Regions from separate parts of the Mesorhizobium sp. M1399 genome, predicted to be linked through region 2. Evidence: riboswitches for the same ligand, from Rfam matches in the RefSeq annotation. Region 2 holds a riboswitch; each other region holds the start of a gene.
What was found. A riboswitch is a leader RNA that binds a small molecule or an ion and turns the genes downstream of it on or off. The one in region 2 is predicted to bind thiamine pyrophosphate.
Positions count from the first base shown of each region.

Region 1 (10,706 bases), on a different contig from region 2:
CCTCACGGCCGGCGTCGACCGCCTTGCCGAACGCACGCGCCATGCCGACCGGATCGGCCGCCCTGGCGACCGCTGTGTTCAGGAGGACGGCGTCAAAGCCGAATTCCATGACGGTGGCCGCGTGCGAAGGTCGTCCCAGCCCCGCATCCACAATCAGCGGGACGCCAGGGAAATGTCCGCGCATCGAGCGCAGCGCTGTGATGTTGACCGGCCCCAGCGCCGAACCGATCGGCGCGCACCATGGCATCAAAACCTTGCAGCCCGCCTCGAGCAGCCGCTCGGCGACGACAAGGTCATCGGTGGTATAAGGGAATACATCAAAACCGTCCTCGCACAGGATGCGCGCGGCTTGGACCAGGCCGAACACGTCCGGCTGCAGCGTGTCGTGATTGCCGATCACTTCGAGCTTGATCCAGCTGGTGCCGAAGACCTCGCGCGCCATTTTCGCGGTCGTGACCGCTTCCTTGACGGAGTGACAGCCAGCAGTGTTGGGCAGGATTCTGACGCCGAGCGAGCGGATCAACGACCAGAATTTTTCGCCAGCCCTGCCGCCTGCCATCTCACGGCGCAGCGAGACGGTCACCACCGAGGTTCCCGACGCCTTGACGGCCTCGGCAAGGATGGCCGGCGAAGGATATTGAGCGGTACCGAGAAGCAGGCGCGACGGAAGCTCGGTTCCATAAAGCTCTAACATGGTCTAACCGCCTTGCATGGGCGAGAGGATTTCGATCCGGTCGCCGTCACTCAACTGGAATTCCGCCCGCTTGGCTTTGTGCACGAGGTCGCTGTTGACCGCCGTCGCCAGCCAATCGCCCTCATAGTCGAGCGCGACAAGCAGTTCGGCCAGCGTGGCGGCGGCAACCTCATGCGCTTCGCCGTTGACCATCAGTTTCATGAGCAAGTTCCTTGGTTGCGTCTTGATTGAAAACGAGGTCGGCAGCCTGGCGCGCCATGGCAGGGGCGAGAAGAAAACCATGGCGATAGAGTCCATTGATCGCGACGGCAGTTCCAAGTGCCTCCACGCGCGGCAGATTGTCGGGAAAGGCTGGACGGATGCCGACACCTGTTTCAACGATCCCGGCCTCGCCAAAAGCCGGGTGGAGGGCATAGGCGGCACCGAGCAGTTCCATCATCGAACGCGCCGTCACCGGTCCGGCGGACTGGCTTTCAACCATAGTCGCGCCGATCATGAACTGCGTGTCGGCACGCGGCACCGCATAAAGCGGAAAGCGCGGATGCAGCAGCCTGACCGGGCGCGACAGCGAGATATCAGGCGTGCGCAGGATCAGCATTTCGCCGCGAACGCCGCGCAGCCTGTCATCGGCTGCTGCGATTCCAGTGCAGTCGATCTGACGATCGAAACCGGAAACAGGCTGGGCGTCGGCGCCGAAGCGGAATTCGACGCCCATGGCCGCGAGCTTGTCATGAAGTGCTACCATCGCCTGGCGCGGGTCGAGATGAGCCTCATCGGGGAAGAGCAATCCGCGCCAGAAGCGGCCGGCGAGGTCGGGTTCCAGGAGCGAAATTTCATTTTCGGCGACCCGCCGATATCCCGACGTGCGGCTGGCGAACCGGTCGAGCTCGCCAGTATCACGCAGCGCGGCCACGACCAACGTTCCGGCACGTATCACCTGACCCGGTAGCACCGCATCCCACCAGTCGGCGGCGTCGCGTCCGAGATCCAGCACCGGCTGCTCGGCGCTTTCACGCTCGCACCATGGCGCGAGCATACCACCGGCGAACCACGACGCATTGCCCTCGATGGCAGGCCTTGTCTCGGCAACGGTGGTCGCCGCGCCGCGTGCGGCGAGTTCGAAGGCGGCGGTGAGGCCGGCGACGCCGGCCCCCTTTATCAGCACCTTCATGATGGCTTACCTGGCTGAGGCGTGAGCGGTGCGCCGATCTCGTCCGCTGGCACGTAGAGATCGCCGCCCTCGCGGTATTTCGCCGCCATCGCCGCCATGCCCTCTTTCTGTGCCTCGGCGCGGATGTCGTGAGAGATACGCATGGAACAGAATTTCGGCCCGCACATCGAGCAGAAATGCGCCAGCTTGTGCGCCTCCTTGGGCAAGGTCTGGTCGTGGAAAGACCGCGCGGTTTCTGGATCAAGCGACAGGTTGAACTGGTCCTCCCATCGGAACTCGAAGCGCGCGCGGGAAAGGGCATCATCCCTGACTTTCGCCGCCGGATGACCCTTCGCCAGGTCGGCGGCGTGCGCTGCGATCTTGTAGGTGATCACGCCGGTCTTGACGTCATCGCGGTCGGGAAGGCCGAGATGCTCCTTGGGCGTGACGTAGCAGAGCATGGCCGTTCCGAACCAGCCGATCATCGCCGCGCCGATGCCGGAAGTGATGTGGTCGTAGCCCGGCGCGATGTCGGTCGTCAGCGGTCCAAGCGTATAGAACGGCGCCTCGCCACAGACGGCGAGCTGCTTGTCCATGTTCGCCTTGATCTTGTGCATCGGCACGTGGCCGGGCCCCTCGATCATCACCTGGCAATCTTTCGCCCAGGCGATCTGCGTCAGCTCGCCGAGCGTTTCCAGCTCGGCGAATTGCGCCGCGTCGTTGGCGTCGGCGATCGAGCCGGGACGAAGGCCGTCGCCGAGCGAGAAGGAGACGTCATAAGCGCGGCAGATGTCGCAGATCTCCGCAAAGTGCTCGTAGAGGAAGCTTTCCCGGTGATGGTGCAGGCACCATTTTGCCATGATCGAGCCGCCGCGCGAGACGATACCCGTGACCCGGTCAACGGTCAGCGGGATGTAATGCAGCCGCACGCCGGCGTGGATCGTGAAATAGTCAACGCCCTGCTCGGCCTGCTCGATCAACGTGTCGCGGTAGACCTCCCAGGTCAGGTCCTCGGCGATGCCACCAACCTTTTCGAGCGCCTGGTAGAGCGGCACCGTGCCGATCGGCACCGGCGAGTTGCGCACGATCCATTCGCGGATGTTGTGGATGTTGCGGCCGGTCGACAGATCCATCACCGTGTCGGCGCCCCAGCGGATCGCCCACACCATCTTTTCGACCTCTTCAGCCATCGACGATGTGACGGCGGAGTTACCGATATTGGCGTTGATCTTGACCAGGAAATTGCGGCCGATGATCATCGGCTCGCTCTCGGGATGGTTGATGTTGGCGGGAATGATTGCGCGCCCGCGCGCCACTTCGTCGCGCACGAATTCCGGCGTGACGAAATCGGGCAGCGTCGCGCCGAAAGGCTCGCCGTCGCGCTGCAGCTTGCCGCTCAAGATCTCACGGCCGAGGTTCTCGCGGATGGCGGCGAACTCCATTTCGGGCGTGATGATGCCGGCGCGCGCATAGGCAAGCTGGGTCACCGCCTTGCCTGCCTTGGCCTTGAGCGGTCGGTGACGAATGGGAAACTCCGGCGTCAGGCGCTCGCCAGTCACAAATCCATTGTCTTCCGGCCGGACATGGCGGCCGTCATAGGCTTCGACATCGCCTCGGGCCATGATCCATTCGTGGCGAAACCTGGCGAGACCCTTTTCGATGCTGGTTTCGACAGTCGGGTCGGTATAGGGGCCGGACGGATCGTAAGCGGTCACCGGCGGCTCGCCTGCCGTCGGATGGACGGAGATTTCGCGCATCGGCACCCTGATCTGCGGGTGAATGCTGCCAGGCTTGTGGATCTTGCGTGAGGCAGGCAGCGGTCCCGTCGAGACGGCGGGGGTGAGGCCATTCATCTTGAGGCTCCTTTGCTTATGCATTGGAGACCCAGTTCTGTGCCGGAAGGATGAAAAGACGCTTCTGTAGACCTGCTCGAAACAGGACCTCGGGCGTGAACTCCCGCAAAGCGCTTGCACCGTCCCTCCGCCAGTATGAACTGGATCAGGTTCAACGGGTCACTGCGCCGCGAAAGCCAGCAGTATCTCAGCCCCTTGCCGGGACTCCCCTGGTGAATGCCTCAGGTTGAACGGGCCGGCGTCGATTTGTCAAGCGCATTTGGGCCGTGCCGACGGCTGGCGGCCAATCAAATCGGGCGGAAGGGCAAGCCATGGGTCGCGGAGAAGTTACCGCGGGGCAGGTGTGGCAAAAGCCGCATTTTCCTCGTCAAACTTGATGTGACATTGACGTCGACGGAACTGCTTGTTCAATGATCTTAAGCCGGCAAATTACTTCGGAGATTTTCACGAAATTCTCGAAAATTACTATAGCAGGTGGCCCGAACGAAGTGCTCCGCAACCGGGAGAGGCCGCCTCGGCCAGGCGCATTCCAGCTACCAGCACTGCGCGGGCTAGACGCCCCTTTTGTTGCCCCACAGCAGAACATGAAGCTGCGGCAGGACGCGCGCCTCAAACCATCTGTCACGGAGTCACCGTTTCCACCAACCATTCCATGCGTTTCATTATGCCGTCCAGGTCAATGAGCGCTTCTTCGTCATAACGGCGCGGCGGTGTGTTGCCGGGCTGCAGATACACAGGCAGTTGCGGATAACGCGCGGCGGCATCCTTGGCATAGGCGTAGTCTCTTTTCGTCGAACACCACGAGCTTGAGCACGATTTGCGGCTTATCCCTCGCCGCCTCGACGCACGCCTCGAACGCAGCCCAATCGGTCGTCATTTCGCTCGATGGCGGCTTTGGGCTTAGAATCAGGGCATCAAGCTCGGCAAACCAGTCCCTGGCCACGGAACCTTGGGTTTCCGACGCAAAGCGGTAGCCGTTCCGATGTCCGTGTTCGATCAACGCGCCGAGCGGCTGGATGGCCCGATTGCCGCCTGATAGCGACACCATTATTGGTCGGCCACCCGAAGCGCATTGACCTCTTGCCGGATCGCGTCTGTGGACATGGTCTTCCATTCATGGCGGAAGCGATTGTCCACGGCATGCAGGCTGTCGCACCAGGAACAGCGATAATCGCATCCGCCCGTTCGAACGAACACCGTCGGCAAGCCGACAAGCATGCCTTCACCATGGATGGTCGGGCCGAAGATCTCGCTCACTTGGATTCCGGGATCCAGCGTGCAGGTCATGGCCGGTATTCCGCCCAGGTTTTCGGTGTCTCGCTCACCCGCACAGCGGAGGTTTCGGGTAGCCTCACCTTGCACCAGTCGTAGAGGGGGGCGATTTCGCAAGGGAGCGTTGCGTTTTTCGTTATCTTCGAATTTGGGACCCCTTGGTTTCCCAATTTTGCGGTCAAAATTTACCTTTTCCGAATTGTTCGGTGCTAGGGGACCAACACGCAGCGACTACTCTAGGGCGGGGGAGTGACAGAGTGATGCAGCGTCTGTCTACCGCAAGGTTCGGTGACCTTCTGGCGGGAGATCTGCGGGCTTTTGGCGGACCCTCGACAATTGAACCGCTTGCCGGCCGAATACGAGCGGAGCAGGTCAGTATCGTGCTTCGCAACACGCCTCTTGGCATGGTTGCGAACATACTCAATGCGGCCACTTTTGTTATGGCGGTTTGGGGCTCGCCCGACCAAACGAAAGCCGTCCTCTGGGCGAGTGTTATCATCGTCGCCGCTGGGTTCGTAGGCCTAAGAGCGAGATCATCGTTTCAGTCAGTCAAACCAAGGTCAGTGTCTCGCCGGACAACGCAAAACCTGGTGCGGAACGCGTTCTTGTTCGGCACCTGGTGGGGAGCACTTCCCGTTCTGTTCTTCAGCGGGGCAACAAGCGCAGCCCAGGTCGTCATTACCTGCCTGAGCGCGGGGATGATCGCAGGCGGTGCCGCTTCTTTTTCCACGATTCCTATTGCGGCCGTCGCGTATACGCTACCGATCTTCCTCGGTTCGGCGGTTGCGATTGTGGGGGCGGGAGACGCGGTCAATCTGCCCGTCGCAATCCTGATAGTGAGTTACGCCATCACGCTGTTTCGTGCAGTGCTTGCCCACGCAGTCGAATTCACCCAACGCTTCATTCTGCAAGCGGAAAGCGAAAGTGCCATTCGCAGGGATGTTCTAACGAGTTTGCCGAACCGGTTCAGCTTCAATGAGCGGTTGGAGAACGCGTTGGTGGACGCAAAGCAGTTTGACCAGCACTTTGCGTTACTTTTGTTCGATCTTAACAATTTCGACGAGGTGAATGACCGCTTTGGCCGACCAATGGCGGATGCCCTTTTGGTCGAAGTGGCTGCGAGACTTCGGAAATCGACGCGGGAGAGCGATAGCATCGCGAGATTGGAGGGGCATGAATTTGCAATAATCGCTACGCGCGATATCAGGCCAGATCAAATCAGGTCCTTAGCCAAACAGATTATAGATGGCATGCGCGCCCCTTTCTTGATCGAAGGACGCGAAATATATTGCAAGGCCTCTCTCGGTATCGCTCGGGCGCCCACGGACGGTTTGGATACCAACCAACTCCTGCGGTGCGTCGACACCGCGCTATACAGGGCTAAGACGCTGGCGGGGTCCATCCAGTTCTTCAGCCCATGCGACGATGAAGCTGCTGCAAGGCGCCATGCCCTTGAACGCGATCTGGCTTCTGCGCTGGCCAATGACCAGCTTTCGCTCGCATTTCAACCCTTTCTCGATCTCGCGATCGATCGCATTCGAGGTTTTGAAGCCCTGCTGCGGTGGCAGCATCCGACCCTTGGCGCGATCCCTCCGTCGGAGTTCATAACCATCGCTGAAGAAACGGGTTTGATTCACTCCATCGGATACTGGGTCATCAAAACGGCTTGTTTGGCGGCTGCGCGCTGGCCGCGCGACTTGCGGGTCTCCGTCAATTTGTCGGTAGTGCAGCTTAAGAACAAGGCCTTGCTGGATGGAATTGAAGTGGCCTTGGCTGAAGCCGGGTTGGAGCCCCGAAGACTGGAGGTCGAGATCACAGAAACTGTGCTGATTTCGAATTTTCAAGAAACGATTTCATTATTACAATCGTTAGTTTCGCTATCCGTCACAGTTGCTCTTGACGATTTTGGCACCGGCTATTCGTCACTCACTTACCTTCGTAAACTGCCTCTTTCGCGGCTCAAGATCGACCGATCTTTTGTCCAAGATATGCTGACTGATGCCGACTGCGGCGCGATTGTAAGATCACTGGTTGAGTTGGCGCACGAGCTTCGAATCGAGGTAACAGCCGAAGGCGTAGAAACTCCCGAACAGCTCGACTTTCTGCGCCGCGTCAGATGCGATGAAGCTCAAGGCTATTTGATCGGGAAACCTGTCCGGATAGACGACATTCCTGGCATTGCTGAGAAGCCGTGTAGTCAGAAGCTAAGTCCTTGAATTGCAGGACTGGCACTTTGGCGGCGATGGTCGGGTTGGGCATGCATGCCGCCTGGCCCCCGCCGGATTCGAACACGCCGAAGCGGCCGCCGAGGATCAACTGGCTGGTCGACCTCGTCTCCGGCTTCCGTTCCGCGCGCTCGGAGATGAACGTGCCGCCGGCGGCGATAGCGCCGCTTGTCGTGGTCGGCGCCAACGATTTGACACGCGAAAGGCTGGTTCGCCAGGACTCGGCGATGAAGCGGCTGGCGCGCGTCGGCGACATCTCGCTCGCCGACGCGGCACCCAAGGGTGTGCTCGACGAGGCGACCATCTGCCTTGCTCTCGGGAGCCTGATCGACGTGTCTGCTGAAAAGGCGCGTCTCGAGAAGGCGATTGCAAACACCGAGCAGGAGACCGCTCGTATTTGCGGCAAGCTTTCGAACGAAAAGTTCGTTGCCAACGCGAAACCGGATGTGGTCGCCGCCGAAGTGAGCGTCTCGGCGAACTGGAGGGACAAAATGCCAGCCTCAAGGTCGCATTGGCCCGGATCTGCGAAGCGGCCTGAGGAAGACTTCAAACTCAGGGCCGGCACGCGGCGATAGTCGCGTGCTGTTGCAGTCGCAGGCTCCGCAAGCAGAAACAAGCACTTTTCCTTAGTTTGTCATGGACAGTTCGACACGGCAGCTTCAATCCTGGAGCAGTCGATATGTCCTCTGCAGTCATGTTTTATAGACAACTCGCGGCGGCTTGGCAGTCGATGCTCTTCAAGGCGGGGCCGATCGATCGCACTCGCAGCCCATTGTTCTTCTCCGCCACTGACCATCGAATCTAGGTGGATCGTCCGCCTCCGCCCCGCACCATTTGAGCGCGATAGGTAAGCGATCGCTGATGCCCCAGATATGTGCCGGGCGGGCTTCAATGACGGGGATGGCGAAAAACTGAGTGCTCGGGTTTCCGGGCCGAGCTTGTCGGCCGCTCAATCGAAAGCGTCATTTGAGGCGCTTTCTCTCCCGCGTGTAACTGGAAGACACGCTCGTCCAGTTCCTTGTCTACTTCCGTGAGACGATGATTGAGGCGAAGGTAGTCGGTCCAGGTCGGCGTGCGGAACGTTTCTGTCCACTGCATAGGCTTCTGAAGGTTGCGCTGGAGCGTCCAGTTCCGAGCACCGACGCGGCTGTGTACATGACGCCGCTGCCGCATGAGGTCGAGGAAGGCCTCGACATTTCTCTCGGCTATCAGATATTCGATCTTGACCACGATCGGGCCGCTTCTCGGCTTCAAACTGAGAGCGACAGCTGGGGCGTCGAATTCCTCCAAAGGATCGGGCTCGGACTCGCGGCGCTCGCGAAGAGGAAACAGAACGCCGGCTGCAGCAACGAGCAGCAGGGCCGCAGCGGAACCCTCTAGCGCCCAGGTCAGCGAATGGTTCTGGGAAACGGTGCCCCACACCCAGCTGCCGGCCGCTATGCCGCCGTCTATCAATGCATAGTAGATGGAGATCGTGCGCCCCACGACCCAGCGCGGGCTTGCCAGCTGCACGCTCACGCCAACCCCGGACCAGGCGGTGACCCAACCCGCGCCGCCCAAAGCAAGTGCAATTGCCGCCACCGCAATCGAAGAGGTCAGTGCCAGGGAAAGCGAGCACGCCGCGCAGGCGACGCAGGAGAGCCTCATCAGCCGCTCCTGCGACAAGCTCCGTCTGAATGTGCTGTTGGAGATGCCAGCGAAGACGGCGCCGGTCCCGAAGCCGGCCATGAGCGAGCCATAGGCGAGCGGTCCTCCTCCCAACTGATCGCGGACAACCAGCGGCAGCAGCGCGAGTATGGCGATGCTCGCCAGGCCAAAGAGGGTTCCGCGAGCGATCGCCGCCTTGATTTCCGATGACATCGCCGTGAAGCGCAGCCCATCATAGATCGCCGTCCTCATCGGCTCACGCGGCAGAGGCGAAGAACGAACCTTCCACTTGCAGCGCCATATGGTGGCCAGAGGGACCAGGTAGGTGAGCGTGGTCACGGCGAAAGCCGTCATAAGCCCAAACGAGGCAACCACGATGCCGCCGAGTGCCGGGCCCACAGTCCTTACAGTGTTGAAACCGACGGAGAGCAAGGTGACGGCCGCGGGAACATCGCGTCGGTCCACGATATCGCCGACAGACGCTTGCCAGGCTGGATCGTTGAGAGCGCCACCAGATGCGATCAAAAAGCTGAAGCCGAGGATCATCCACGGATTGACAAAGCCCAGCGCCACGGACGCGGTCAGCATCGCGGAGGCAATCACCATAAGGCAGCGACCGGCGAACATGACCCGGCGCCGGCTGAAATTGTCGGCGAGAACTCCGGCGAACACGGATAAAATGAAAGCGGGGAGGTTCGATGAAGCCTGCACCAACGCAACCATCAGATCGGAAGTCGAGATCGTTGCCATCAGCCAGCTGATGGCAACAGTCTGCATCAACCAGCCGAGAGAAGAGACCTGGGTGGCGAGCCAGATCGAACGAAAGGTCGGCTGCATGAGGGGCGCAAACGTTGTCGGCGCAGCCAAATCTTCAACTGACCCAGCCACCCTACTCATTTTTTGCGAGCCTTTGCTTTCCGTTATTGGCCGTCTCGCATGTAATCTCGACTGAACCGTGGCGGCTGGCAACATTGAGAGAAACTGTTTTTGCTTCCGACGAATGCGGCCACAGTTCCTTCTGACCAGTGTTTTGCGACCGAGACGCATGCCCGAGCCGGCTCACCTCACCTTCGAAGACATCACCTGGGTGGAACCCGGATTCTTGCTTGTCGTTTGACGCACCATGCTTCGTCAACGGGCACTTTGCTGAGCGATGCCTTTTCCCGAGACGCGACCATGTTCTTTAGTTGAAAACTCACTCACCAGCGGCGTTCGATGCGCTGAGTGTGGCTTTGGGGAGAGTGAGGACGCTTGCAGATCTTTGACAGGATCGATTCGCTGATTGACGCAGAAGATTGCCGGGCCGCGATCGAAGAGGCGCGCGCCTTGCTACTTCAATTCGAACAAAGGTCTGATGCGCTCACACATGCGATCGACGACTTTCTGCTCGATCTCATGACATTGGCTTTCATGACGTAAGGTCAATTTATAGATTTCTGGCTAGGGCCAGAACAGAAATGACAATTGCCCAATCTCAAGACAAGTTGCCTGTCCAATTTCAGCAGACCGCTATCTGAATCAGCATGGGCCCCCGTCTTATTGCGCAAAAAAGCACAGCGGAATTCTGTCGCGCCCGTATGGAGCGGCGCTAGGTCCCAGGGGCGGGCTTTCCTGAAACCCCAGCCTGGGTGCCAGCCTTGAGGCGGCCGCTGCCGCAATGGCGACGCTGAGTGGTGCGCGGGTGCCGGTAGAGGAAGAGGGCGGGCGTGTTGCGGTGGCGGGTAAAGGTCCGGGAGAGAGGCTCCCGGCGCCCGCCAAGGAGCAACACCCATGACCCAGATGGAAATTCTTGCGCCCAAGCGCAACGAGCGTGCCGGTTACAAGGTCGACGTCAGCCGCGGCCAGCGTATTGGCCGCGTGTCGTC
Region 1 covers NZ_JAMYKZ010000023.1:17,440-28,145, reverse strand. The annotation lists gene NKH05_RS28720 (thiazole synthase) at 1-694, opposite strand, end outside; gene thiS (sulfur carrier protein ThiS) at 698-895, opposite strand; gene thiO (glycine oxidase ThiO) at 864-1,865, opposite strand; gene thiC (phosphomethylpyrimidine synthase ThiC) at 1,862-3,697, opposite strand; TPP riboswitch at 3,802-3,918, opposite strand; partial or broken gene queE (7-carboxy-7-deazaguanine synthase QueE) at 4,249-4,984, opposite strand; partial or broken gene NKH05_RS28695 (6-carboxytetrahydropterin synthase QueD) at 4,981-5,067, opposite strand; gene NKH05_RS28690 (putative bifunctional diguanylate cyclase/phosphodiesterase) at 5,230-7,185, shown strand; partial or broken gene NKH05_RS28685 (valine--tRNA ligase) at 7,230-7,732, shown strand; gene NKH05_RS28680 (MFS transporter) at 8,083-9,738, opposite strand; gene NKH05_RS28675 (hypothetical protein) at 10,093-10,260, shown strand; gene NKH05_RS28670 (DUF932 domain-containing protein) at 10,612-10,706, shown strand, end outside.
Region 1: linked by a shared signal. The riboswitch ahead of thiC (phosphomethylpyrimidine synthase ThiC) and the one ahead of thiC (phosphomethylpyrimidine synthase ThiC) in region 2 are both predicted to bind thiamine pyrophosphate.

Region 2 (10,706 bases):
TCGAGCGCAGCGCCGGAATGTTGATCGGCCCGAGGGCGGAACCGATCGGTGCACACCACGGCATCAGAACCTGGCAGCCCGCCTCCAGCAGTCGCTCGGCGACGACAAGATCGTCGGTGGTATAGGGGAATACATCAAAACCGTCCTCGCACAGGATGCGGGCGGCCTCGACCAGCCCGAACACGTCCGGCTGCAGCGTGTCGTGGTTGCCGATCACTTCGAGCTTGATCCAGTTGGTGCCGAAAACTTCGCGCGCCATCTTCGCGGTCGTGACCGCTTCCTTGACGGAGTGGCAGCCGGCAGTGTTGGGCAGGATTCTGACGCCGAGCGAGCGGATCAACGACCAGAATTGTTCGCCGGCCCTGCCGCCTGCCATCTCACGGCGTAACGAGACGGTTACCGCCGAAGCGCCCGACGCCTTGACGGCCTCGGCAAGGATGGCCGGCGATGGATATTGAGCGGTGCCGAGAAGCAGGCGGGAGGCAAGCGACGTTCCGAGAAGATCGAACATGGCCTAGCCTCCCTGCATCGGTGAGAGGATTTCGATCCGGTCGCCGTCGCTCAACCGGAATTCCGCCCGGTTGGCTTTGTGCACGAGTTCGCTGTTGACGGCCGTTGCCAGCCAATCGCCTTCATAGTCGAGCGCCGCAAGCAGCTCGGCCAGCGTGGTGGCTGCAACCTCATGCACTTTGCCGTTGACCGTCAGTTTCATGAGCAAGCTCCTTCGTTCCGTCTTGATGGAAGACCAGGTCGGCCGCCTGGCGCGCCATGGCAGGGGCGAGAAGAAAGCCATGGCGATAAAGCCCGTTGACTGCGACGGTGCTTCCATGTGCCTCGACACGCGGCAGATTGTCGGGAAAAGCAGGACGGACGCCGACACCGGTTTCAACGATCCCGGCCTCGCCGAATGCCGGATGGAGGGCATAGGCGGCACCCAGAAGCTCCATCATCGAACGCACCGTGGCCGGCTCGGCGGACCCGCTCTCGATCATGGTCGCACCGACCATGAAACACTGGCCGGTGCGCGGCACCACATAGAGCGGAAAGCGCGGATGAAGCAGCCGGACCGGGCGCGACAGCGAGATGTCGGGCGTGCGCAGGATCAGCATTTCGCCGCGAACGCCACGTAGCCGGTCATCGATGGCTGCCATTCCCGTGCAGTCGATCTGATGATCGAAACCAAAAACATGCCAGACCTCGGTGCCGAAGTGAAACTCGACACCCATGGCTGCGAGCTTGTCATGAAGCGCTGCCATCGCCTGACGCGGGTCGAGATGCGCCTCGTCGGAGAAGAGCACTCCGCGCCGGAAGCGGCCGGCGAGGTCGGGCTCCAGGAGCGCAATTTCGTCTTCATCGACACGCCGATGGCCCGAGGTGCGGCTGGCGAAGCGGTCGATCTCGCCCGCATCGCGCGGCGCGGCCACGACCAGCGTTCCGGCCCGCGTCACCTGGCCGGGGGTTGCGGCATCCCACCAGTCGGCGGCACCGCGCCCGAGATCCAGCACCGGCTGCTCGGCGCTTTCGCGCTCGCACCATGGCGCCAACATGCCGCCGGCGAACCACGACGCATTGCCCCCAAGGCCAGGCCTTGTCTCGGCAACGGAAACCGCCGCGCCGCGTGCGGCGAGCTCGAAGGCGGCGGTGAGGCCGGCAACGCCGGCCCCTTTGACCAGCACCTTCATGATGGCTCACGTGGCTGAGGTATGAGCGGTGCGCCGGTCTCGTCCGCCGGCAGGTAGAGATCGCCGCCCTCGCGGTATTTCGCCGCCATCGCCGCCATGCCCTCCTTCTGCGCTTCGGTGCGGATGTCGTGGGAAATTCGCATCGAGCAGAATTTCGGCCCGCACATCGAGCAGAAATGCGCCAGCTTGTGCGCCTCCTTGGGCAAGGTCTGATCGTGGAAGGACCGCGCGGTTTCGGGATCGAGCGACAGGTTGAACTGGTCCTCCCAGCGGAATTCGAAGCGCGCGCGGGAAAGGGCATCATCCCTGACTTTCGCCGCCGGATGACCTTTTGCCAGGTCGGCGGCATGGGCGGCTATCTTGTAGGTGATCACGCCGATCTTGACGTCGTTGCGATCGGGAAGGCCGAGATGCTCCTTGGGCGTGACGTAGCAGAGCATGGCGGTGCCGAACCAACCGATCATCGCCGCGCCGATGCCGGAGGTGATGTGGTCGTAGCCCGGCGCGATGTCGGTCGTCAGCGGCCCAAGCGTATAGAACGGCGCCTCGCCGCAGACGGCGAGCTGCTTGTCCATGTTCTCCTTGACCTTGTGCATCGGCACGTGGCCGGGGCCTTCGATCATTACCTGGCAATCCTTCGCCCAGGCGATCTGTGTCAGCTCGCCGAGCGTCTCCAGCTCGGCGAATTGTGCTGCGTCATTGGCGTCGGCGATCGAGCCAGGACGAAGGCCGTCGCCCAGCGAAAAGGACACGTCATAGGCGCGGCAAATGTCGCAGATCTCGGCGAAATGTTCGTAGAGGAAGCTTTCCCGGTGATGATGCAGGCACCATTTGGCCATGATCGAGCCACCGCGCGAGACGATGCCAGTGACCCGGTCAACGGTCAGCGGGATGTAGTGCAGCCGCACGCCCGCATGGATGGTGAAATAGTCGACGCCCTGTTCGGCCTGTTCGATCAGCATGTCGCGGTAGACCTCCCAGGTCAGGTCCTCGGCGATGCCGCCGACCTTTTCGAGCGCCTGATAGAGCGGCACCGTGCCGATCGGAACCGGCGCGTTGCGGACGATCCAGTCGCGGATGTTGTGGATGTTGCGGCCGGTCGACAGGTCCATCACCGTGTCTGCGCCCCAGCGGATCGCCCACACCATTTTTTCGACCTCTTCAGCCATCGACGATGTGACGGCGGAGTTGCCGATGTTGGCGTTGATCTTGACCAGGAAATTGCGACCGATGATCATCGGCTCGCTCTCGGGATGGTTGATGTTGGCGGGAATGATTGCGCGTCCGCGCGCCACCTCATCACGCACGAAATCCGGCGTGACGAAATCGGGCAGTGTCGCGCCGAAAGCCTCGCCGTCGCGCTCAAGCTTGCCGTGCAGGATCTCGCGACCAAGGTTCTCGCGGATGGCGGCGAACTCCATTTCGGGTGTGATGATGCCGGCGCGCGCATAGGCAAGCTGCGTCACCGCCTTGCCTGCTTTGGCTCTGAGCGGTTGATGGCGAATGGGAAATTCCGGCGTCAGGCGTTCGCCCGTCGCGAATCCGTTGTCCTCCGGCCGGACATGGCGGCCGTCATAGGCCTCGACATCGCCGCGCGCCGTAATCCATTCGTGGCGAAGCCGTGCAAGGCCATTTTCGATGCTGGTTTCGACAGTCGGGTCTGTATAGGGGCCGGACGGATCGTAGACGGTGACGGGCGGTTCGCCGGCCGTCGGATGGACGGAGATTTCGCGCATCGGCACCCTGATCTGCGGGTGGATGGCACCGGGCTTGTGGATTTTTCGTGAGGCGGGCAGCGGTCCCGTCGAGACTGCGGGGGTGAGGGCATTCATCTTGAGGCTCCTTTGCTCGTTGCATTGGAGACCCAGTTCTGTGCCGGGAGGATGAAAAGACGCTTCTGTCGACCTGCCGAAACAGGACCTCGGGCGTAAACTCCCGCAAGCGCTTGCACCGTCCCTACGCCAGTATGAACTGGATCAGGTTCAACGGGTCACTGCGCCGCGAATGCCAGCAGTATCTCAGCCCCTTGCCGGGACTCCCCTGGTGAATGCGTGAGGTTGGACGGGACGGCTCCGGTTTGTCAAGCGCGTTCTGGCCGCGGCTGATCGGCGGCCGGTCAGACCGTGCGGAAAAAATCGTGCATGTCTCGGCGACAAGTCAAGCCTCGGAGATGAAGGCAGGGACAAGGGAATTACAAACCGTCGGACTAAAAATCGATCCTGATGATCACACCTTCAATGGGCACCAAAGGTTTGCGCGTAGATCGCCTCGATTCTTCCTGCCTCGTCACTGGTCAGCGTGGCGAATTCCTTTTCGCGCGCGCGGTTCGATAGATGTCCATCATTCTGGTGAAGAAAACGGAAGAGCAGATCGGTCAACCGCTCGGGCATGTCAATAAAGGCGTCCACCTGCTGCCGGAACTGATCGTAGCGCTGCAGAAATGCGGTTTCCTCGGGAAGGTCCCGTTCGATCGTCCGCTGAACGCAGGCATAGAGGAATTCGGCGTGCGGGGTTGCATCGAAGAACCGGTAGAAATCACCGGTGTCATTCAGCACCCGGACGTTGAATTGCGGCGTCGGTTCCCATTCCACCAATGGCAGAAGGCGCTGCGAATAGCTCTCGAGCACGCCCCTGTACTCGTTGATCTGGTCCAGGATCGCGGCCGAGACGGGAAAGACCACTCCCGGCGGATTGAAGCCGCGCATGGCAAGGACGTGGTGGATTAGGTAGCGGTGAATGCGGCCGTTTCCGTCCTCGAACGGGTGAATGTAGACAAAGCCGAAGGCGAGGATTGCGGCGGCTACGACTGCATCAAGGTTTTGCGCGGGGCCCTGATCGAACGCCGCCATTCCATCGATTAGCCGCGGCAGGTCCTCGGGCCGAGCGCTGATGTGATCGGGCAAGGGCGTGCCGTTGTCTCGGTCATGCTCACCGACGAAACCTCCTTCTTTTCGGAAGCCAAGTCTTGCGAAACGGGCGTCGCCAAGTACAATTCTTTGCAGACGCAGCAGCTCATCGCGATCGATCGGCCAGCGGCCGGCTTCGCCGATGGCGCGGCCCCAGCGCTGGATGCGATCTTGCGGCGGGCGCTCGCCCTCGATCGCATAGCTTGATCGCGAGTCTTTGAGCAAAAGAAAGGCGGCGGTCCGAGCAAGAAGGTCGCGCGGCACGTCCGCTACGATTGCCTCCGCGCGCCGCGGTAGTTCAAGGCCGATGAATTTTTCGAGAATCTTGGTGCGGAACACCAGAGGGCAGAACTCACGCGTGCCGGGGAGATTGTCCCTTACGCGGTAGCGCGAAGCGGTCTTGTCGGGTCCGGGCCACTGCAGCTCGGGATCGACAACCGGAATGTATCGTCCGGCCGCCGCGTCCGGCAGATCGATACGGGCGCCCCTCAGCCATTCATATAAAAACCAGATGCGGCGGGCATAACTGCCGGTCGGGCTTTCACGGACCAGCGCCTCGATCGGCGCGGGACCGGTCACTTGGAACAGCCGCTTGAGGACGGCAAGGTCCAGTCCCTCGTACTTGAGCGCAAAGGTCAGGTGGCCTTCGAGGGTAGGATTTGGGGCGTGGCGGGGGGTCATGATCCGCCAGCCATCCCGTTCGGTAATGCGATGATGCTCGCCCGTGGCGAACAACCTACGGGGCAAGGGCACGGCGAGCCTGTAGGCTCCGACCAGGGCGCTGTACCCGGCCGGGGTCGCCGTTTCAGGAAGGCGGATTTCCTGAAAAACGGTAACAGGACCTGAAAATTGGTGCTCTTGCACCGGAGGCATGAAAAGCGAATCCTTTCATCGAATTTTGGTTCAGCTGGGCCAACACCTGTGAAAAATGATCCTATTCCATGAAAATTGATGCCACAAGACAAATTTTCCGAAAACCGATTCTAAACGGTGCTGGAGTCATCAAGCAAGAACTCCGCCACCGGCTCAAGGAAGCGACTTCATGACAAAAAGGTGAGTCCAGGAACCGCCATTCGCCCGTCTCTTAGTCACGAGGCCGGCACGGATGGCCCGCCTTACGTCGAGCCGGATTGCTCGAGGAGAACCGCGCCGTTCGGGGCTCACTCATAGAGCGCTCCGGCGCGCGATCCCGATTTGATAGCCGCGATCACGCTCGCGACTGATCTTGGTGACGTGGCGGCGTCGGAGTAGAAAACTGATGCAGGATCTCGGTGGCGTCGTGTGTGTGTGTGTGTGACCTGAAGTGAGTTCTCTGCGGTATGGGGGACGGCACGCAGCGCGCGCGTCTTCTCGGCAAACAGATCGACGAAGCGGCACCGAAGGGAAGTTCCTGGCATTCATTCTCGCCATCGCTGCCCCAATTTGCCGACCGGACTGCCGATCGATCTCGCCCAATACTTTGCGCGCGCAAGGGCCGAAGTTGAACTGGGTGGCACCTGCTCATTCGGGAGCTAACTCATGCTTGGCGCGCTAGCCCGAGAGAGCTGTGCCTGATCGAATGCGTGAAATCGTAGCTCGGGTGGAGAGGCTGACACGGTCATCTGTCACCCGCCTTCGGGCTGTAACGGAAAGCGCGACATCGTCTCCAATGCTCGTTCCCCACGTCGAGGGCCCAGCGGCTTGGCTGCGGGGGGACTGTCAGCTAGTGGCCGCTGGGCCTTGACGACCAGCGAGCGTAAGAGGAGGCCCTGCGCTGGCTGACGAAAACTTGCGAGCAAAGCCACGGAAAAGCATCATTCGAACGAACTCTTTCGTCGAGACGAGGAGGGCAGTGAGGCGGTAGCCGCCGCTTTGAAGCTCTCCGGCAGCTGCTACGCTGGTCGTTCAGAGGGTCGCAGCTGCGCTTGCGCCGTCATATCAGATAAGTCTAATATAATCCGCGCCTAGCCATCGAACGCCGCGGCGCCCTCGGGTCGGCGCTATTCATCGGGTGGGCATGTCGGGTACGCAAGGGAGGACGAAATGAGACTGGTTCAGTCATTTGCATTTGCTGCTGTGCTGCTTCTTTCGTCTGCATTGTCTGCGGCCGCCCACTCGGCTCGTGAGGACATCGAAGCGGCGTTGGTAAAATTCATGGACGCCTTCAACAGCGGAAACGCAGCAGCGGTAGGTCAAATGTATACCGACGATGCCGCTCTGCTGCCACCCGACGGCAAACGCGTCGATGACCGCAAGGGCGTGGAAGAATTCTGGCAGGGCGCAATCAAGGCCGGGATGAAGAATCTCACCCTGAAGGCGCTGGAAGTGGAAGGGAGCGGGAATCTCGCCTACGAAGTTGGCGCATTTACGCTCAGTGTGCCGAGCAAAGGCGGTGCCCCTTCCACCGTTGCGGGCAAGTACATTGTCGTTTGGAAAAAAGGGGGCGACGGGACATGGCGCCTGCATCGGGACATCTGGAACTTAGGTGCGGCCCAATAGATTCCGCGATCCGTGAGGCCGGCGCGGCTTGCAACAGTTCCAACGAAAGTCCATGGCAATAGTTGATGTGACTGAATTGATTAACAAAATTGAACAGACTTGATGGGTCTGCTCATCGAGTCGGCTCTGGATCTATCGCGCTACCGATCAGGGAGGCGGTAAGATTCGAGCTCAGCAGAACGGCTGACCACCACTTGCCGGGACTAGAGTGTTCTCCGGCTCGGCGCGCCGCTGAGGACTCTTGTTCATTTGGTCATGCGCAATCCGTGGTTCTCCAAGAACCCGTCCATCTCGTCAAATGCCATCTGAGCCGAGACAACTAACTATCATTGGGCAAGTAGCGGCTGAACGGCTCCAGAAGAAAGCAGCCCCCCTATGCTCGTTCAACATTCGAGATCGCATCGGGCAAGTCTTTCCACGTGCGGGTACGCCATGCTGCTTCGACCGCCCCTTTTTTCTTGCGGATTTAGGAATTCGAGCTTTTCGGTTGTTCCGATCATCCATTTGGGAAACGACCGATGCCGGCAAGCAAGGTTTTATGGGGCCAGATACTCACCGCCTTTCTGATCGTCGTCGCGACAACATGGGGAGCAACACAGTGGACGGCAGGGCGGCTCGACTTTCAAAGCCAACTCGGTCCGCCGTGGTTCGAATTGGCTGGACACCCCGTTTATCCGCCGCCAGCCTTTTTCTGGTGGTGGTTTTTCTACGACGCCTACGCGCCGAACGTCTTCCTGGAGGGCGCGGCGATTGCGGCGAGCGGAAGCCTCATGGCTATCGTCGCAGCGATCGGGACGTCGCTGTGGCGGGCGCGCGAGGGAAAGGATACCACGACTTACGGCTCGGCGCGCTGGGCGACGCGAGACGAAATCAAGGCCGCTGGGATGATCGGTCAGGATGGGGTGATCCTGGGTATGTTGGGCCGACACTATCTACGCCACGACGGTCCGGAACACGTGCTATGTTTCGCACCGACCCGAAGCGGCAAAGGCGTCGGCCTGGTCGTGCCGTCACTACTGACCTGGCCGGGTTCGGCAATCGTCCACGACATCAAAGGCGAAAACTGGGAACTGACGGCCGGATGGCGGGCCCGTTTCGGCCAGGTGCTTCTGTTCGACCCGACCAATGCTGGATCCGCAGCCTACAATCCTCTGCTGGAGGTGCGACGGGGCGAGTGGGAAGTTCGAGATGTGCAGAACGTGGCGGATGTCCTGGTCGACCCAGAAGGCACATTGGAACGCCGCAACCACTGGGAGAAGACCAGCCATGCGTTGCTGGTCGGCGCAATACTGCACGTGCTCTATGCGGAGAAAGACAAGACCCTCGCAGGCGTGGCGAACTTCCTTTCTGATCCAGAGCGGCCAATCGAGGCAACGCTGCGCGCCATGATGCTGACGCGGCATTTGGGTGATGCAGGCCCGCATCCCGTCGTGGCGTCGGCTGCTCGGGAACTGCTTAACAAGTCCGAGAACGAGCGTTCCGGCGTGCTCTCGACGGCCATGAGTTTTCTGGGCCTCTACCGCGATCCAGTTGTGGCCAAGGTGACGTCATACTGTGACTGGCGGATCGCAGACCTTGTCGAGGAGGCACGGCCGACGACGCTCTATCTGGTCGTGCCGCCATCGGACATCAGTCGCACAAAGCCGCTGATGCGACTCGTGCTTAACCAGATCGGCCGCAGGCTCGCCGAAAATCTTCACGCGAAGGATCACCGGCAGCGTCTTTTGATGCTGCTGGACGAGTTTCCCGCGCTCGGCAGGCTCGATTTCTTCGAAAGCGCGCTGGCCTTCATGGCCGGGTATGGCATCAAGTCGTTCCTGATTGCACAATCGCTCAATCAGATCGAGAAGGCCTACGGACCGAACAATTCCATCCTCGACAATTGTCATGTGCGGGTGAGCTTCGCCACGAATGACGAGAGGACGGCCAAGCGCGTCTCAGACTCTCTGGGGACCGCGACCGAGTTGCGCGCCATGAAAAACTATGCGGGGCACAGATTGTCGCCCTGGCTCGGGCATCTGATGGTCTCGCGGCAGGAAACGGCGCGTGCACTGATGACGCCGGGCGAGATCATGCAGCTGCCCCCGACCGAGGCGATCATTATGATCTCGGGCCAGTTCCCAATCCGTGCGACGAAGGCACGCTACTTTGCCGACCCGCGTCTTGCCGAGCGTGTCTTGCCGCCGCCAAGGACCGGAGGGACAATGCAGAACGCTCGCTCTGAGGACTGGACCGACACGACACTTCTTGCTGAGCCGGAAGGCAAATCTCGCAAGCTGAGGCTTGCCAGGGATCAGCAGGACGAGGATCCGGCCAATGGCGGCATTCGCCGCCAGCCCGAGCTTCCCGAACACGAAGACATCGCGCCGGAACGAACGCCACGCTGCGACGATGAGTTCGACCTCGACAGGGACGAGCCCGATGATGACGCCGTTCGTCGCCGCAGTGTCGATCAAGCCATGAGACGCGCAGCTCGTCAGGCCGCCCTTGACCCCAATGATGGCATTGAGCTTTGAGCGCATGAAGAACGCCAAGAAAAGACGTCTGTCTGCCTATCTCGACCCTGACGTAATGAGGGCACTGGCAGATTACGCTGGGCGGCGCGAGGTCTCGCTGTCACTGGTCGCCGAGGCTGCGCTCGCGTCGTTCCTGTCGCCGGACGCCGAAGAACGAAAGCAAGCGGCGATCACTCGCCGCCTCGACCAGATCGATCGACGCGTGCAGCGGGTCGAGCGTGACGTCGGAATTGCTATTGAGACGCTAGCATTGTTCGTCCGGTTTTGGCTCAACTCGACTCCAGCCTTGCCGGAATCGGCGCAAGCGGAGGCGCGTGCCAAGGGCTTGCAGCGCTACGACAATTTCGTCGATGCGCTCGGTCGCCGGCTCAGCAAAGGACCAAGGCTCAGGCAGGAGATAGCCGACGATGTTCCGCCAGCGCCGCCGGCAACTGGATGAGGTGCCGGCAAGACAGGCGCTTCAAAAGCCCAACCCCGGTGCCCGATTGCGGAGCTATTTTGCGCAGCTGATACCCATCAGATCACCTTTCATCGGAGCGGCGGACCTCGGCATTCGTCTCCACAGTCGATCTCGGCTAGCAGTGTGCCTTGCCGGATTGGAGTTCTTTCGACCGCGCATGCTTGGTTGAATTCGAGCCTCGCCGCCCCGAGGAACAGGTTCTTGCCCGCGCCGTACCAAAGATTGATAATCACTTTGAAACTGCCCGGTGGCACGGTATCGCTGCCGAACCGGACATCAGGTCTTTCCTTGGCGCAATAACTTTGAAACAAATCCTGCTGGCAGGCGTTCCAGCATAGCGGGCGGGTTTCCGGAGGACCCAATGCCCGACGAATACAATGACATCGTCATCCCCCAAGACCACGACGCATTGCCACTTCGGGAGGAGGAGTATTTCGTCGTCTGCCCGGCGTGCGGCCAGGCATTCGACATCAGGTGTATGGCAGAGGCGCTTCATCACAACGAGCTGGGCCATCAGCCCTACGACCTCGACTCGTAGTCGCCGGCGTTGCCGTCGGGTCAGCTTACAACGAATCCCTGTCGCGAGGGCGTAGCTTTGCCGGCACGCTGTGTCGTGACAGACACCTTGCAGGCTTTCAGCGACGACTTGATTGCCGTTGCGGTT
Region 2 covers NZ_JAMYKZ010000011.1:120,222-130,927, reverse strand. The annotation lists gene NKH05_RS20465 (thiazole synthase) at 1-511, opposite strand, end outside; gene thiS (sulfur carrier protein ThiS) at 515-712, opposite strand; gene thiO (glycine oxidase ThiO) at 681-1,682, opposite strand; gene thiC (phosphomethylpyrimidine synthase ThiC) at 1,679-3,514, opposite strand; TPP riboswitch at 3,618-3,734, opposite strand; gene NKH05_RS20445 (Fic family protein) at 3,917-5,461, opposite strand; gene NKH05_RS20440 (YybH family protein) at 6,611-7,066, shown strand; gene NKH05_RS20435 (conjugal transfer protein TraG) at 7,585-9,582, shown strand; gene NKH05_RS20430 (CopG family transcriptional regulator) at 9,566-10,021, shown strand; gene NKH05_RS20425 (hypothetical protein) at 10,404-10,580, shown strand.

Region 3 (10,706 bases), on a different contig from region 2:
CACGCGTTCGAGAAAACGGCGGTCATGCGAGATGACGACCAGGGCCGAGGAGGTGCGGGCAAGCTCCTCCTCCAGCCATTCGATAACCGAAAGGTCAAGATGATTGGTCGGTTCATCGAGGAGAAGAATGTCGGGCTCGGGCGCCATGACGCGGGCGAGTGCCGCGCGCCGCGCCTCGCCCCCGGAGAGGTCGTTCGGCCGTTCCTCGCCGGTCAGGCCGAGATGCTCTATCAGATAGGTGGCGCGGTAGGGATCATCGGCGGGCCCGAGCCCCGCCTCGACATAGGCGCGAACGGTCGCAAAACCGTCCATGTCGGGCATTTGCGGCAAATAGCGCACCGTCGCCGAAGGCTGGCGGAAGACTTCGCCGTCCTGCGGTTCGATCAGCCCGGCAGCGATCTTGAGGAGCGTCGACTTGCCAGAGCCGTTGCGCCCGACCAGGGCGATCTTGTCGCCAGCTGACGCCGTCAGGGCGGCACCGTCGAGCAGCGGCGCGCCGCCAAAGGTCAGCTTTATCCCGTCGAGATTGAGAAGCGGCGGCGCCATGTCAGCTTTCAGGTAGGGGAAAAGGATGCGCGAGCAGCAGCGCGCGGCCGCTGGCCAGCGCGATTTCCAGCCGGCCCTTGACCTCGTTGGAAATGGTCAGCGACGAGCCGAAGGCAACCTCGACATGGGCGAGCGGCCATTTGGCGCCGGTGACTGTCAGGCCGGCGAGATCCGAAAAGCCGAGCACCGAAAACAGCGTACCGTCGACATAATCGAAGCCAGTCTTTCCAGGCAGCAAAGGAATACCTTCCTGTGCGCCGCTGGTCAAAAGCACTTCCGTTCCGCCTTCCGCCAGCCGGACGCTGAGCGCCAAATGCAGGAAGATGTGGTCGGTGCGTTTGCCGCCGAAGGCGCCTGCGAGCACAAGGCTGGTCGCACCGCGTTCGAGCGCGGCGGCGATAGCGAGTTCACCGTCGGTCTTGTCCTTTTCGGCGGGAAACACCTGCCGTGGCACAGCGGCCAGATCCTCCGGCAAATCGGCAGGCACGGAATCGAAATCGCCGACCCAGAGTTCCGGCATCAGGCCCAGCATAAGGGCATGGCCGATACCGGCATCGGCAGCGATGACGCGGGAGCCTTCGACCTGGCGGTCGAGCAGCGGCGTGCGGATGAGATCGCCGCCAAGCAGGATGGTGAATGTGCTCATATCTCGTGGCCCTTACCAGCCCTGCCCCGGAAACGGAAGATGAAACGGCAGATGAAACAGGACGCCGCGCTTTGGATGCCCGGCAAACTTCCGCTTGCGCAGCACTTCGGCCGGGCCTATGTGTCGAAACGCTCTAACGGGGTGCCGGACGCGATCTTCGCGGACCGGCTGAGAGGCAAGACTGCCAACCCGCTGAACCTGATCCGGTTTGTACCGGCGGAGGGATTAGACGTTTCGGACAGCCCGACGCCTCAATTCCTTTCAACGCGAACGAAGGAGGCGCCGATGCGCAGTTTTTTCCACTCTCTTGCCTCGATTATCCTGCTTGCGGCATCCGCGCTTGCCCTACCGGGGCAGGCATCGGCACAGGATAAGCTGACCGTCTATACCTATGAAAGCTTCACCGCCGATTGGGGTCCGGGACCGGCGGTGAAGAAGGCCTTCGAGGCCGAGTGCACCTGCGTCGTCGAATTCGTCTCGGTCGCCGACGGCGTGGCACTGCTCAACCGTGTGAAGCTGGAAGGGGCCGCGACCAAGGCCGATATCGTGCTTGGCCTCGATACCAATTTGACGGCGGACGCCAAGGCAACCGGCCTGTTTTCGCCGCATGGCGCCGTGACGGACGTCAGTGTGCCGGGTGGCTGGAGCGACGATATCTTCGTGCCGTTCGACTATGGCTATTTCGCTATCGTCTACGATAGCGAAAAACTGAAGAGCCCGCCGAAGAGCCTCAGGGAATTGGTCGAGGGCGATGCCGGCGACAAGATCGTCATCCAGGATCCGCGCACCTCGACGCCGGGCCTTGGCCTGCTGTTGTGGGTCAAGTCGGTCTATGGCGACAAGGCTCCGGAAGCCTGGGCCAAACTCAAGGCAAAGGTGCTGACGGTGACGCCGGGCTGGAGCGAGGCCTACGGCCTGTTCACCAAGGGTGAGGCGCCGATGGTGCTGTCCTATACCACTTCGCCAGCCTACCACATGGTTGCCGAAAACACCTCGCGCTACCAGGCGGCGTCCTTCGAGGAAGGCGAATATCTGCAGATCGAGGTCGCTGGGATCACCACCAAGGGCGCGAAGAACCCGCTGGCGGAAAAGTTCATCGCCTTCATGACCGGGCCGAAATTCCAGGATCTCATTCCCGAAACCAACTGGATGTTCCCGGCCGGCAAGACCGACAAGCCGCTCAATCCGGCGTTCGACAAGCTCGTCAAACCGACCAAAACCTTGCTGTTCAGCTCGGAAGAGGTCGCCGCAAATCGCAAGGCCTGGGTCGACGAGTGGCTGGCGGTGATGAGCAAGTAGCTCGGATTGAAAGATGATCGCCCTACGGCGCCCCCCTCTGTCCTGCCGGACATCTCCCCCACAAGGAGGGAAATTGGCCGTCATGCCGGCTTTCGCCAATCTCCGACATTGCCGGAATGAGCGGAGCGCTGAACCTGCCAATCTCTCCCCATGTGGGGGAGATGTCCGGCAGGACAGAGGGGCGCGCGAAGGAACGCAATCCTCGCTAAGAATCTCGAATCTGGTGGTCTAGCGTGCAACGCGCGCCATCATCGGATACCCGCGTCGCTGCCGGTATCGTCGCGCTCGCCGCCATCGCGCTGCTGATCGGCGGGGCATTCGCCGGGCTCGTCGTCGAAGCCATGCGCGACCTGTCGGGCGCCGCCTCCGCCTTTGATTCCTATCTCCTCCGTGTTGCCCGCTTCACGCTCTGGCAGGCTCTGTTGTCGACCCTGCTCTCCGTCGCACCGGCGCTGTTCGTCGCGCGCGCGCTGTCGCGGCATCCACAGTTTTTCGGGCGAGGCTTTGTCCTGCAGCTTTTCGCCGTGCCGCTGGCGCTGCCGGCCATTGTTGCCGCACTCGGTGTCTTGGCACTCTATGGCCGCGCCGGGTATTTCGCCGGCTTGCTCGGTGCGATTGGCGGCCAGAACTGGCCCGGCATCTATGGCCTATCGGGTATTCTCGTCGCCCACGTCTTTTTCAACCTGCCGCTGGCAACGCGACTGTTCCTGGAAGCGTTGCAGACGGTGCCGGCTAACCAATGGCGGCTGGCGAGCCAGCTTGGCATGGGTGCTGCGCCGGCCTTCCGGCTGATCGAATGGCCGGCGTTGCGTGCGGCCCTGCCGGGCGTTGCCGGGCTCGTTTTCATGCTGTGCATCACCTCCTTCACCATCGTGCTTACGCTCGGCGGCGGGCCGCGCGCGACGACGCTGGAGGTTGCCATATACCAGGCGCTGCGTTTCGACTTCGACCCGGCGCGGGCGGTGACGCTGACCTTGTTGCAGATTGCCCTGACCTTCGTCGTCGTGCTGGCACTAACGCGGCTTGGCGCCAATATGACCGGCGACGCCAATCTGCCGGTAGCCCCGCGCCGGTATTTTTCAGCCGGTGCGGCCGAGACCGTGCTGAACGCACTGGTGATCGGGCTGGCACTGCTGTTTGTCGCCGGACCGATGGCGGCTACGCTGTCGGCCGGGCTTGGCGCCGATCTCGGCCGCCTGGCCGGCGAGAGCGCGGTGCGGCAAGCGACGGCGACCAGTGCCGTGCTCTCCCTCCTGTCGGCGCTGCTCTCCTTGGCGTTGTCGCTGTCGCTGGTTATGGCGCGCCGGGCGCTGGCGCTCACCCGGCGGACCGGCAGGCGGACGCTGCTCGAACACCTGGCCGACACCGGTGCGGGGTTCGTCCTGGTGGTGCCGCCCATCGTCATCGGTGCCGGCTGGTTCCTGCTCCTGCGCAGCGTCAGCGATGTCTTTGCGATCGCCCCTGTCATGGTGGTTGTGGTCAATGCGGTGATGGCGATGCCGTTCGCCATCCGCGCCATCCGCCCCGCCTATGACGCGGCGAGCGAACGCCACGAACGGCTCTGTGCACAGCTTGGCATCTCGGGCTGGAACCGGTTGCGTCTGGTCGACTGGCCGTCGCTGCGGCGGCCGCTCGCCACCGGCTTCGCCTTCGCCATGGCGCTGTCGCTCGGTGATCTCGGCGTCATTGCGCTGTTCGGCAGCGATTCCGTGCAGACATTGCCCTATCTGTTGCTGGCGCGCATGGGCAGCTACCGCACCGAGGATGCGGCCGGCCTGGCGCTGCTGCTCGGCCTTGTCTGCCTGGCGCTTGTGCTGACCGCGGACTGGCTGGGAAGGAGGGAGAAATCATGATGCCGATCAGCCCGGAACGGTCGATTTCGGTCGAAAAAGGCGCGGCCGTGCGGCTCGATAATGTCTCGTTCAGCTATGGTGAAACGCCGCTTATATTCGATGTCGATTTCCCGGCGTCGGAAATCACCGCCATCATGGGGCCGAGCGGTTCGGGAAAGTCGACGCTGCTCAATCTGGTGGCCGGTTTCGAGGCGCCGCGGTCAGGCCGCGTGCTCATCGGCGGCGCCGACGTCAGCACTGCGCCGCCATCAGCGCGGCCGGTATCGATGGTGTTCCAGGAAAACAACCTGTTTGCCCATCTGTCCCTCGAGCAGAATGTCGGGCTCGGCCGCTCGCCTTCGCTCATGCTGAGCGAGGCTGACCGCGCCGCAATCGCCGCAGCGCTGAAGCGCGTCGGCCTTGCCGGCAAGGAAAGCCGGCTGCCGCGCGAACTCTCCGGCGGTGAGCGGCAGCGCGTCGCGCTCGCTCGGGTCCTGGTGCGCGACCGGCCGGTGTTGTTGCTCGACGAGCCGTTCGCTTCGCTCGGACCGGCACTGCGCGACGACATGCTCGACCTGGTCGCCGACGTCCATTCGGAGCAGCGCATGACGGTGCTATTCGTCACGCACCAGCCGGACGATGCGCGCCGTATCGGGCAAAACATGGTTTTCCTGGATGGTGGCACGGTTGCCGCGACGGGCACTGCGGCCGATTTTTTCGTCGGGGCTGGACCGGAGGCATTCCGACGCTATATCGGCTCGGGTCCGTTTGCGGCTGGATCACGAGATGTTGCCCGGAAGCGGACATAATTTATGGTCAAACCGGCGGAAGGCGAAGCGGCGCTTGCTTGCCATGGTCGAGGTAGTGTGGCTAGGTCCGCCAGGAGCTGGTCCGGCTTAGACCGTGATTTGCCCTTGCTGCCTCGTATCTGTCGGACGCCGTAGCACTTGATTTTGCGCGTGATGCTTTCCGGAAATCGCGCCCGATTTTCGCGGTCACGTGCCAGGACTTGAAAGGAAGCCGATCTGCCGACCGGCATCGACAATCGGAGGGTGAAACCGCTGGCGCGCTTTCTGGCGCTGGCCGGTCTTGCCGTGGCGCTGGCAAGCTGCCAGATGTTCACGCCTCCCGACGTGCAGGAATCAGGCTTTCAGCCCTCAGACAAGCCGATCACGGTCGACAACGTCGCCGCCAACGGCAAGCTCGCCCAACTGGCGAAGGCGCAGCACCCGCGCATCCTCGCCACCTATGGCGGAGAATATTCCGACCCCAAGCTCGAGCGCATGGTGGCCAAGATCGTCGGCAGACTGACCGTAGTGTCGGCCAACCCGACCCAGACCTACCGCATCACCATCCTCAACTCGCCCAACGTCAATGCCTTCGCGCTGCCGGGCGGCTATCTCTACATCACCCGGGGCCTGCTTGCCTTGGCCAACGATTCAGCCGAGCTTGCCGCCGTCATTGCGCATGAAATGGGCCATGTTACGGCCAATCACGGCCTGCAGCGCCAGCAGCTGGAAGCCGAAGAGGGGTTGGCGACCAAGGTCGTTTCGGATGTGCTCGGCGACAACCCGACGGCCAAGGCGGCGCTGATCCGCGGCAAGCTGAGGCTGGCCCAGTTCTCGCGCAATCAGGAGCTGGAGGCCGACGCCATCGGCATCAAATCGATCGGCGAAGCCGGTTTCGATCCCTACGCTGCCGGCCGCTTCTTGCAGTCGATGTCGGCCTATACCGATTTCCGCTCGATCAGCGGCGCCACCGACGCCAGCCTCGACTTCCTGGCGACGCACCCCAACACGCCGCAGCGTATCGACCTCGCGCAGCGCCACGCCCGCCAGTTCGGCGCGCCCGGTGTCGGGTCGCGCGATCGCGATTCATTCCTTTCCGGCGTAGACGGGCTGCTTTACGGCGACACACCGGAGGAAGGCTATGTGCGCGGCGAAACTTTCCTGCATCCTGGCCTCGGCGTGTCGTTCTCGGTGCCCAACGGCTTCATCATCGACAATTCGGCAGCGGCGGTGACGGCGACAGGCCCGGGCGACATCGCCATCCGCTTCGACGGCGTTTCGATCGACAAGGGCCGCTCGCTGACCGACTACATCCGCAGCGGCTGGGTTGCCGGCCTCGACGACAGCAGCGTGCGCCAGGAGACGATCAACGGCAACGAAGCGGCAACCGCGCATGCCGGCGCCGATGGCTGGCAATTCGATATTGCGGTGATCCGCGCCGGCGGCCAGGTCTACCGCTTGCTGACCGCGGCGCCTTCGGCCAGCACCTCGCTGAGCACGGTGGCGCGCTCGGTCAGCGGCTCGTTCCGCATCCTGAGTGCTGCCGAGAAGGCGGCGTTGAAGCCGCTGCGTATCCGCATCGTCACGGTGCAGCCCGGCCAGACAATGGGCTCCCTGGCCGCACAGATGGTCGGCGTCGACCGCAAGCTGGATTTGTTCAGGGTGCTCAACGCGCTGTCGCCGGGCGCCGCCGTTTCGGCCGGCGACAAGGTCAAGATCGTCACCGACAAGTAATCGCGACGCTGCTTGTGTAAGGGCCAGAGCCTGAATACCGTGGCAAGCTGCGCGCCATGCAACGAGGCGGTTTTGTACACTTTCTTCAATTTCATGATGAAAACGCTGGTCGCTAAAGCGGAGCGCAGCAGGTTTCCAAGGTTCTTTGTGGTGGTCTGCTACCTGCTTTCGATTTCACTGGCGGTAGGCCTGACATATGTCAAACAGCATCAACCGGGCAGCGGGCAAGAAATAATCAGCCAGGACGTGGCACGTTAGGCTGCGAGAAATTCCGGGTTCTGCTTCACCAAAGCTGCCTTGAGCTTTTCCATGGCGCGCGCCTCGATCTGCCGGACACGTTCCTTGGAGATGCCGAGCGTCTCGCCGAGCGCTTCGAGCGTCGCGCCCTCGTCGCTCAGCCGGCGCTCCTCGATAATCCTGAGTTCTCGCGCATTGAGCGCGCCGAGCGCCGTCTTCAGCCAGACAGAGCGGCGTTCGACATCGATCGTGTCGCCGACGACCTCGTCGGGCAGCGGGTCATCCGAAACCAGGAACTCCATCCGCTCGGTTGCGCCCGCATCGTCGGCAAGCGGCGTGTTGAGCGAGCTGTCGGGTGCCGAAAGGCGGGAATCCATCATCGCCACATCGGCCTCGGAAACGCCGAGAGCCGCCGACACTTCGCGGTAAAGCGTGGCATTCGACGTCTGCTCGGCGCCGTTTGCCAGGCGGGCGCGCAGGCGCCGCAGGTTGAAGAACAGCGCCTTTTGCGCGGAGCTGGTGCCGCCGCGCACGATCGACCAGTTGCGCAGGATATAATCCTGCATCGAGGCGCGGATCCACCATGTCGCATAGGTCGAGAACCGCACCTCGCGCTCGGGCTCGAAACGGGCCGCGGCCTCCAGCAGCCCGACATGGCCTTCCTGGATCAGGTCGCCCAGGGGAAGGCCGTAGTGGCGGAACCGCGATGCCATGGAAATAACCAGCCGCATATGGGCGACGGTGATGCGGTGCAGCGCGTGCTGGTCATTGTTCTCCTTCCAGCGCAGCGCCAGGAGATGCTCTTCGTCGCGCTCCAGGTAAGGGGCTTTCATCGCCGCGCGAACCATGGTCCGTCCTGCACTGTCTTGCATCATGCCGCGCTCCTGCTTCACGCGTTGCGGTGCGATCGCTGAATCGTGAGTTGGCGCCGATGGTTGAAATGGCGGCGCCGCGCCCTACAACAGCCAAGAACGTGCGATGCGGGGGAATGTTCCCCCGGACTGTCATGCCGATTGCGCTGTTCCAGGCGATTCGCCATCGGCCTTGACTCAGCCGGGTGCCGCCGGGAGGTGTTGGTTGAGAATGGGATTTCAAGGGCGCGAGATTTTTGAAATTTAGTTTCTTATTTTGGCATCGCGCATCTGTCATTTTCCGGCACTCGCAACGACGCCGGACATCGGCCAAGGACGGGATCACAGAAAAATGAAATGGCTCAAATCGCTCATTATCGCCGGAACGCTGCAGGTTCTGGCAATCGCCGCCGGTCATGCCGGCGCCAATCTCGACCAGATCAAGCAGTCCGGCGTCTTCAAGGTCGGCACGGAAGGAACCTATGCGCCCTTCACCTATCATGATGCTTCCGGCGCGCTGGTCGGCTTCGACGTCGAGATCGCCCGGGCCATCGCCGAGCGCCTCGGCGTCAAAGCCCAGTTCCTCGAAGGCAAATGGGACGGGCTGATCGCCGGTCTCGACGCCAACCGCTACGATGCCGTCATCAACGAGGTCGGCATCACCGAGGCGCGCAAGGCCAAATATGATTTCTCCGATCCTTACATCGCCTCCAAGGCGGTGCTGATCGTGCGCGGCGACAACACCGACATCAAGGGTTTCGCCGATCTCAAGGGCAAGAAGGCGGCGCAGTCGCTGACCTCGAATTTCGGCAAGCTGGCTGAAACCAATGGCGCCGAGCTCGTCGGCACCGACGGCTTCGACCAGTCGATCCAGCTTCTTCTCACCGGCCGCGCCGACGCCACCATCAACGACAGCCTGTCCTTCCTCGACTTCAAGAAGCACAAGCCCGACGCCAATGTGAAGATTGCCGCGCAGGAAGAAAACGCCGACTATTCCGGCGTCATCGTGCGCAAGGGCGATCCGGAACTGGTGGCCGCCATCAATAAGGCGCTGGCCGACATCAAGGCCGACGGTACCTACCAGAAAATCGCCGATACCTATTTCGGCCAGGACGTTTCGAAGTAAACGGCTTTTCTCGCGTGGGCCGAATGCCGGCCCGCGTCGTTCATGTCGCGGCGAGCTGTCTTTGACGGCCCGCCGCTTTCGCGTGATATGAGCGACGGCAATCTGGCAAGGAGGAGGCTTCGTGCCGCACTGGCTGCAATTGATGCTGGAATCCCTGCCTACGCTGCTGTGGGCTGCACTGATCTTCACCGTGCCGTTGACGCTGCTGTCGTTTGCATTCGGTCTTGTCCTCGGTCTGGTCGTGGCGCTTGTCCGGCTGTTCGGTCCCAAACCGCTGGTCGCCGTGGTCCGGTTCTACGTCTGGATCTTCCGCGGCACGCCGCTTCTCGTGCAACTGTTCCTTATCTTCTACGGCCTGCCATCGGTCGGCATCCTGCTCGACGCCTTTCCGGCAGCACTGATCGGCTTTACCTTGAACATCGGCGCATATTCGTCGGAAATCATCCGCGCCGTCATTGGTTCGGTGCCGAAGGGCCAGTGGGAAGCGGCCTATTCGATCGGCATGACCTGGGCCCAGGCAATGCGGCGCACCATTCTTCCACAGGCGGGGCGCGTCGCCGTGCCGCCGCTGTCCAACACCTTCATCTCGCTGGTCAAGGATACATCGCTCGCCGCCGCCATTACCGTGCCCGAGATGTTCCAGGCGGCGCAGCGCATTGTCGCCACCACCTATGAGCCGCTGATCCTCTATGTCGAGGCAGCGGCTCTGTACCTGGTCATGAGCTCCGTGCTGTCGGCCTTGCAGGCCCGATTGGAAACGCGGCTTAACCGCTATGGTGGCTTCCTGGAGGCGCGTGCATGATCGGCCTCACCAACATCGAAAAGCGTTTCGGCGACAATTTGGTGCTGAAGGGTGTGACCGTCACTATCGAGGAAGGCAGTGTCACCGCGCTTGTCGGGCCATCGGGCGGCGGGAAAAGTACGCTTTTGCGCTGCATCAACCTGCTCGAACTGCCGACTTCAGGCACGGTGCGGATCGGCGACGATGCACTCGAATTCCACCCCGGCGGCAGGGTCTCGACCAGGGATATCCAGCGGCTGCGGCTGCAGACCGGCATGGTGTTCCAGAATTTCCAGCTGTTTCCGCATCGCACCGCGATCGAGAACATCATGGAGGGGCTGGTGACGGTGCTTAAATGGCCCAAGGAAAGGGCGCGCGAACGGGCGCTCGCCCTGCTCGAAAAGGTCGGCATGGCGCACAAGGCCGACGCCTGGCCGGCGACGCTGTCAGGCGGCCAGCAGCAGCGCGTGGCGATTGCCCGGGCGCTGGCGCCGTCGCCGAAAGTGCTGCTCTGCGACGAACCGACCTCGGCACTCGATCCGGAACTGGCGCAAGAGGTGGTCGACGTGCTCGGCAAGCTCGCCAGCGAGGGCACGACCATGGTGATGGCGACGCATGATCTGAGGCTCGCCTCCAAGATCGCGCGGGAAGTGGTGTTCCTCGATGCCGGCAACATCGTCGAACAAGGGCCGGCCGCGGTGCTGTTCAGCAACCCGGAGCGCCAGCGGACCAAGCGGTTCATCGCCACGCTGAAGCAGGAGGCGGAAAGGGAGGGCGGTGTCGAAGGTTAGATATGCATTCGCCGATCCCAAAAATAAAAACCCGGCGCGAGGCCGGGCTTTTCTGAATTCGAAGGCGAAAAGGCT
Region 3 covers NZ_JAMYKZ010000002.1:396,667-407,372, forward strand. The annotation lists gene NKH05_RS04420 (ABC-F family ATP-binding cassette domain-containing protein) at 1-546, opposite strand, end outside; gene NKH05_RS04425 (thiamine diphosphokinase) at 548-1,192, opposite strand; TPP riboswitch at 1,320-1,434, shown strand; gene thiB (thiamine ABC transporter substrate binding subunit) at 1,478-2,491, shown strand; gene thiP (thiamine/thiamine pyrophosphate ABC transporter permease) at 2,725-4,344, shown strand; gene thiQ (thiamine ABC transporter ATP-binding protein) at 4,341-5,132, shown strand; gene NKH05_RS04445 (M48 family metalloprotease) at 5,376-6,845, shown strand; gene NKH05_RS04450 (hypothetical protein) at 6,918-7,103, shown strand; gene NKH05_RS04455 (RNA polymerase factor sigma-32) at 7,100-7,957, opposite strand; gene NKH05_RS04460 (amino acid ABC transporter substrate-binding protein) at 8,286-9,059, shown strand; gene NKH05_RS04465 (ABC transporter permease subunit) at 9,181-9,861, shown strand; gene NKH05_RS04470 (amino acid ABC transporter ATP-binding protein) at 9,858-10,631, shown strand; gene NKH05_RS04475 (CarD family transcriptional regulator) at 10,706-10,706, opposite strand, start outside.
Region 3: linked by a shared signal. The riboswitch ahead of thiB (thiamine ABC transporter substrate binding subunit) and the one ahead of thiC (phosphomethylpyrimidine synthase ThiC) in region 2 are both predicted to bind thiamine pyrophosphate.